2 regions of the Paenibacillus sp. S-12 genome follow, and region 2 is predicted to be linked to the other one. Evidence: predicted binding sites of a transcription regulator. Region 2 holds the regulator's gene; the other holds the start of a gene.
The links. The regulator LexA, encoded in region 2, represses DNA repair genes until DNA is damaged. The targets are predictions, from matches to a motif close to CGAACATATGTTCG.
Positions count from the first base shown of each region.

Region 1: NO352_RS05030 (DNA polymerase IV) is a predicted target of LexA. The motif match lies at 1,179-1,192, and genes of this name have one in related genera.

Region 1 is NZ_JASIUF010000005.1:486,310-489,745, forward strand. It holds gene NO352_RS05025 (hypothetical protein) at 1-738, opposite strand, end outside; gene NO352_RS05030 (DNA polymerase IV) at 1,268-2,536, shown strand; gene NO352_RS05035 (YhjD family protein) at 2,533-3,027, shown strand; gene NO352_RS25040 (IS3 family transposase) at 3,108-3,356, opposite strand; gene NO352_RS05040 (YhjD family protein) at 3,434-3,436, opposite strand, start outside.
Region 2 is NZ_JASIUF010000012.1:190,574-194,009, forward strand. It holds gene NO352_RS11925 (HAD family hydrolase) at 1-272, opposite strand, end outside; gene NO352_RS11930 (methyltransferase) at 330-860, opposite strand; gene NO352_RS11935 (DUF896 domain-containing protein) at 924-1,139, opposite strand; gene NO352_RS11940 (LysM peptidoglycan-binding domain-containing protein) at 1,321-1,683, opposite strand; gene lexA (transcriptional repressor LexA) at 1,985-2,611, shown strand; gene NO352_RS11950 (DUF817 domain-containing protein) at 2,950-3,436, shown strand, end outside.

The DNA of each region.
Region 1 (3,436 bases), on a different contig from region 2:
AGCAATAAACGTTGGATTAACTACAGCTTGAGTTTCTTGATGTAGCCAAATTGCTAAAAAACAAAGCTTACTTTCACCTATACACTTACCTAAACGTTGTAAAGCCGCTTCACATTCACTATATAGTTCTTCAATGACAGTACTACGTAATGAGGTTACTTCCTCTACCGACATTTCCAGGTAAATGATTTCTTCGTCATCTAATTTTGTGATTTTCTTAAGCTCACCTGTCTCTTTATATTCCAAGCTATATGTAGTAATATTTTTAGGTTCATATTTTTCTAATTCAATGGTAGTTAATTGGTTTCCTGAGTAGCGATAGTATTCTTTAAAAGACCATATATGCCATAAGTCAATACCATTTCGTACAACGAATTCCGTGTACTCGATAGGACGTCCTTCTTCAAGTATAATCACCTCAATGGAATTCACCCTACCATCCAAAAATGTTCGGTTTATGATACGCTCACCACTCCTTTCAATACACTCTTCCCAATATCCTACTTTCATATAAATCAACTGATTATTGCAATCAAATCCGTAATTAAACCCATCGCTATTACTAGTAGGTATCCCTTTTGGTTCAATGTTACGCTCAAACCAATATGGTGCTAAATGATAATATGAGGAACCTTCATAATACTCCCAACGTGTAACCCGCGATCTTGCCTCTTGCAAATAAGTATCTTTATTCCTTAAAGCATCATCACAAAGATCGCTAAATACCTGTTTGTTCATATGTGTCTCTCCCAAAAGTTGATAATATTATTAGTCTTTACAAACAGAGTAGCTCCAAGATGTTCGAACCCGCAAATAAAGTGAAGCATTTCTCTTCTTGCTCACCTTTAGACCAATATCCTTAACGTAGTCTTAATGCTTAAGGTTTAGATTGGCTGTATTCTTTTATGAAGTTTGCATCAACTACTTCATTCATTATACGGGACATAATATTACTATGAAATAATTACGCCCACATTGCCATATGCTCCTGCTCTTCCTGTCGCTCTGCTCTTCAATGCTTGCAAACAGCACCTTTACCTTTATCTTGTAAATTGGCTTTGTGTTTTGCCTTGCATTCTGTAGTTGACCATATGCATCGTCATCATCGATTCAAAAGCCACAATGTATTCGATAACTAAGGGTGAGGTTTCATAGATCCAAAAAATTCATTTGTATAGGGAATGTATGTTCGGTATATAATGAGAATATACGTTCTTGTTTTGTGATTGTGTATGTAACATGATTTATAAATATTGGAGGGCTTTATGTGAGTCAAAGAAGGGAAAGGGTAGTATTTTTAGCCGATTGCGAAAGCTTTTATGCAAGTGTAGAAAAAGCAGATCATCCAGAATATAAAAATAAAGCAGTAGCAGTAGCTGGTGACCCTACACGTCGTTCAGGGATTATTCTGGCCGCGTGCCCGATTGCGAAAAGTTTTGGCGTGACGACAGCCGAACGGTTAGGTGAAGCCCTTAAGAAATGCCCGGATCTCGTCATTATGCGTCCTCGTATGCAGCATTACATCGATGTTTCTTTGATGATTACTCAGATTTATGAGGAGTTTACGGATTTAGTTGAAGTGTTTAGTATTGACGAACAATTTTTAGATGTGACGGCGAGCCAATCAATTTTCGGGGATCCGATTACCATTGCAAAGGAAATCCAAAAACGAGTAATGCTCCAGACAGGAGTGCGGATTCGAATAGGAATCAGCACCAATAAAATATTAGCTAAAACTGCAACAGACATCTGGGCAAAAAAAAATAAAAGCGGTATTTTTACCTTGCATCCATCTGATGTTCCCGTCGTGCTGTGGAAAGAACCTGTTCATAAAATGTTCGGTGTTGGATCCCGGATGTGCAGGCATTTTGCGAAATTAGGGATAGTTACGATTGGGGACATTGCGAGAACTCCATTGCCACAGCTTAAGGATAAATTTCGAGCTCGTTTCGGCAAGCAGTCGGATATTCATGCCGAGGTGATGTGGCGAACGGCGAACGGGTTGGATGATAGTCTGGTGACACCAGGGACATTTCAAACTCCTCCAAAATCTATTGGTCATATGATGACTTTGCCCCGAGATTATACGGATTCTGCAGAGATCGATACAATATTGTTAGAGTTGACGGAGGAAGTCTGCCGAGATTGTCGGACGAAAGGGTATATGGGCTGGGTTACAACCGTAAGCTGTATGTGCAGTCCGTACGATGCTCCTACAGGATTCTCACGCCAGATGAAAATGCCGGACCCGACGAATAATACAAATAAAGTATTTGAGATGGTAAAGAGAATTTTTTATCAATATTGGGATCGGATGCCCGTACGTCGTGTGGGTGTTATGTTAAGCACATTGGAAGATGACCAGCATTATCAACTAACGCTTTTTGAAGATCAAGAGAGAGCTAGGGCGCTGGATAAGGTGACTGATACGATTAAGGATCGATATGGAAATGCGGCAATTATCAGAGCTTCTTCCCTTACCCACGCAGGTCAAGCACTAGAGAGATCCCTGAAAATCGGGGGGCATTATAAATGAGTAAAAAACTCGAGAAGAATGGTCTTTGGGAGTCCAGCCGGATGATGTTGCCGCAACATCGGGAAGCTTTGTTGAGTAGGCATCGTGACGCGCCAAGTGGGACATCAAACCAGCCAAAGAGAGAAGATATTGAATTAATGCGCGATTATATTCTACTTTCGGTAATGTATACAATGGTAACTAAAAAAATTCACGAAATGGGGGTATCCTCTGAGACGTTAAAATCCCTTTATACCAAGGCAGCTCAAATCCTCGCGAATAATATTTCTGCCGACCTGTCCAAAAGAAGACAAGAGATGTTGAAAAAAGAAATTCGTATTGTAGATGAAGAGAAGCACGATAGTACAATGATATTACACTATGCTTACCGTAACTCTGAGGATAGTTTTATTATAACAAAAGAGTACATGAGGATGGAAATAAGCAGAAGGTTAGCTCGATACACGGACAGACTTATCACAAAATTAAGTAACTTATCAAGGTCAAAATAGTAAGTCATTAATAAGTCTAAGCCTGCTGTTTGGTAGACAGAATTAAAAAGACATCTGCGCTGCAACCGTTTCCCGGTACTCTATGGGGAACGGTTGTTTAGTTTTTTCTGAAAGCGTTCATGGTTGTAAAACGAAACGTAATCTCGGATAACCTGTAGCAATTCCAATAACGTTTGCGGATTTGTTAGATAGATCTTTTCTGTTTTCAGATACGAAAGGAACGACTCTATACAAGCATTGTCGAAAATAAAAAGAAAATCGGAAACAGAATAAGAAATAAGAAATTGGACGGGGCAATAAGAGAGAAGATATGAAATCCCCCTTGGCAAGCATCAGAGGAGCAGAACGCTCTGGTGCTGGCTAAGGGGTGTTTTTGTAAGAGAGGGATAAGATGATGAAATGAAGCTTA
Region 2 (3,436 bases):
TCTAATAATCGAAATTCAGGATGATCCCCTTCTGCAAACTTTCCCCATAGGGCTTCAAATGGATTAATCCCGATATTCTGCGTGAAAGGATACGTCTCGTAAGAAGCGTATAATTCGCGGGCAGCTTGACGAACACAAGACTCCAATTCCTCTGGTTCAATACCTGTTCGCTCATATGCATATTCACAAGCAGCAGCAAAGGCTTCTTCAACAGAGCGTTCATCCCATAATAGAGTGTCATCCAAATCGAACAGCACAGCACGTATAGACATGTTTCTCTCTCCCATCACAGCGACTAGATTAGCTTCTCATTATATACATGTGCAAACTTATTTCGACGCTTCTTTCTTCGAAGTGTCTTCGAACTCAATCTTATGCTGATTAGCAAAGACGCGCAGTCGTTCGCCCATTGCATTGGTATCGTATCTGTTCAGCATTCGAGAGAATATCCAATTCGCACCTTTCCCCGTATGTTCAATCACCACATATCCAGGCTGAATTGCAATCTTCTTCATATCTTTGGAAGACAAGGTACGAAGACGATTCCAACGAATCGTTGATACCTCGTCAGCTCCGACACGCAGAAACGGTCTTCTTAAGAATAAAATCATTCCCAATCCGACATAACATACGATCGTAACCCAATAAAGAGTTGGATATTGATTGTTCGTGATAATCCCGCCTAGTAGTGCATACATAATGGCGAAAGCAATCAATGCGAGCGGCATGATGAAGCTGCGTCCTTTAAATTCTTCATACGCAGGCTTGCCTGCAGACAGCGACGGCTTGCCTTGCTTCATTCGCTGCTTGTTCAATTTTGCACTATTTTGGCGGACTTTGCGTTCCCAACTGCGAGACATGAATTCGCTACCCCCTGTATTGTAAACGAGTAATGATAATCCATCGTTATTAATGAAGAGTCATTAATGAACGAGACCGTTCGTACCGGAATTATCTGTTCCTTCTTCGTCCTCTACATAGCGAATATTGTCTAATTGATTACGCACCTGCTTACGGAAAAGTACCAAATATTCCTCACGTAGCTTTGCGCGCTCTTCCATTTCCGCTTCGCTCAGCCCTACTGTCTTATGTTTGCGGGCCAGTTCATTAATTCGTGCAATAAGCTTGTCAATATTCATCATGTACCTCCATGTGTGTAAGCATATGTTCTACTTTGACATGGAGGTACCAGCTTGTCAAGCAAGCTTCTCCAAAGCCATTATATAGATAAAAAAGAGGCTCCATGAGCCCCTTCGTAAACTGTTTATATGTATAGATATTTGTTTCATCTGAGCCAATTTTCCGAAAATTGTTTTGTTATCAAGGAATCGGTACCAACAATACTTCTCCTGCCTGCAAAAATTCACCTGTTAACTGATTCATTTGTGTAATTTCATATATAAATTCACGAATATCCGTATGCTCAGGCTTATATGTTGATGCAATCTCCCACAACGTATCTCCAGGCTGAACAAGAACTCGTTCAACAACAGTTCCACTCACAACATCCTCACGGTCATCATCATTTCCAAGTGCTTGTACAATGCTTCCACAAGTAATGAACAACAATACGATTAAACTGATCATAAAACGCACACGCAAAGGAAACAAACGCTTCTTTTGCTCAGATTGCGAAGCTGTTGTCGACACCTTATAAATGGAACGATACGTTGTATACATCATAAATGATCACTCCCAAACACTTGTTCTATTATTTAATACTTCAAATTTAACACGAACACACGTTTGAGTCAACATATATTTAGAACGCTCGTTCCCCTTTTATTGTTCGTTACTCTTTTGGGATTGTATGCATTTCATTGAAAACAGCATGATCAAAAATGATTAAAGATACTTTATTTCCTTCTTATCCGATTACGCCTATATTCTATTTTTTATTCAAAATCTTTAGAACTTATGTTTGTACGAACGGAGGTTCTGTGGTATAATTTTGTCAAAAGAGTATTCATTGGAGTTGATACCCTTGTCTAAAATATCAAGTCGTCAACAAGCTATCCTTGATTTTATACGTGATGAAGTCCGAGCTAAGGGCTACCCACCTTCTGTTCGTGAAATAGGAGAAGCCGTTGGTCTAGCATCCAGCTCTACCGTACATGGTCATCTTGATCGTCTCGAGAAGAAGGGCTTTATTCGTCGCGACCCTACGAAGCCTCGGGCAATTGAATTGCTTAGCGATCAGTCCGACCGCACGGCAGACTTTTCTCGCTCCTTTGCACGTGTGCCGGTAGTTGGTAAAGTAACTGCGGGTGAACCGATTACCGCAACAGAGAACATCGAAGATTACTTCCCACTGCCTTTGCACATGGTTGGAGACGATGAAAATGTATTCATGCTATCGGTCATGGGGAATAGTATGATTGAGGCCGGTATACATAATGGCGACTATGTCATCGTACGTCAACAGCAGACAGCGAACAACGGAGATATCGTCGTTGCGATGACCGAAGATGATGAAGCGACGGTTAAGACATTCTATCGAGAAAAGGATCATATCCGCTTGCAGCCTGAAAATCCAACTTATGAGCCGATTCGCTTACAACACGTAACTATTCTAGGCAAAGTTATTGGTTTGTTCCGTGATTTTCATTAATACAAACAGAAATGCCTCGTTTCCACTTCATTAGCTGGTTAAACGAGGCATTTTATTTTGCTTCCATCTCCACCATCCCCCTCAAGACAATATTTTCAAAAATAAGCTCAGTACAATCGTTATACCGGATTGAAGATTAACTTACTTTTCGCCTTCTTCCCTTCGTTACAATATCTATAGAAATCATTATTTCATTTGAGTCGGCATATTATTATTTTATTGTTTTTCAATAATTATTTATTGACTAATAGTATATTCCTAATTATGATTGTACCTAACGAATTACATGGTGCTTGTTCATCAACCGATTAATACGATAATCAATGTAGGAGAATCGAATGGGAAAATTTTTTAAACTTAGATCATTCATTTATTTTGGCTGGCAGCAAGCGCTGTCTTGCTTATTCCCCGCTTTTATTTTTGCAATGCTGGCACTTACCAAAACCGTTGACATCCCTTTCATGCATCGCTATGATTTCTTGTTGTTTGTTTGCTTAATTGCACAGATTATTATGATTCGACTTGGGATCGAAACGTTCGACGAATTAAAGGTAATTTGCGTCTTCCATTTGATTGGACTTATGCTCGAAATATACAAAGTCCATATGGGTTCTTGGGCTTACCCTCAAGAAGGCTGGACAAAAATATTCGGTGTACCTTTATACAGCGGATTTATGTACGGGAGTGTGGCGAGTTACTTATGTCAAGCATGGCGACGACTACAGGTCAAGGTATATCGATATCCCACACCTTGGTATACGATACCGCTAGGGTTGGCCATATATTTTAATTTCATGACCCATCACTTTATTTATGATTTACGTT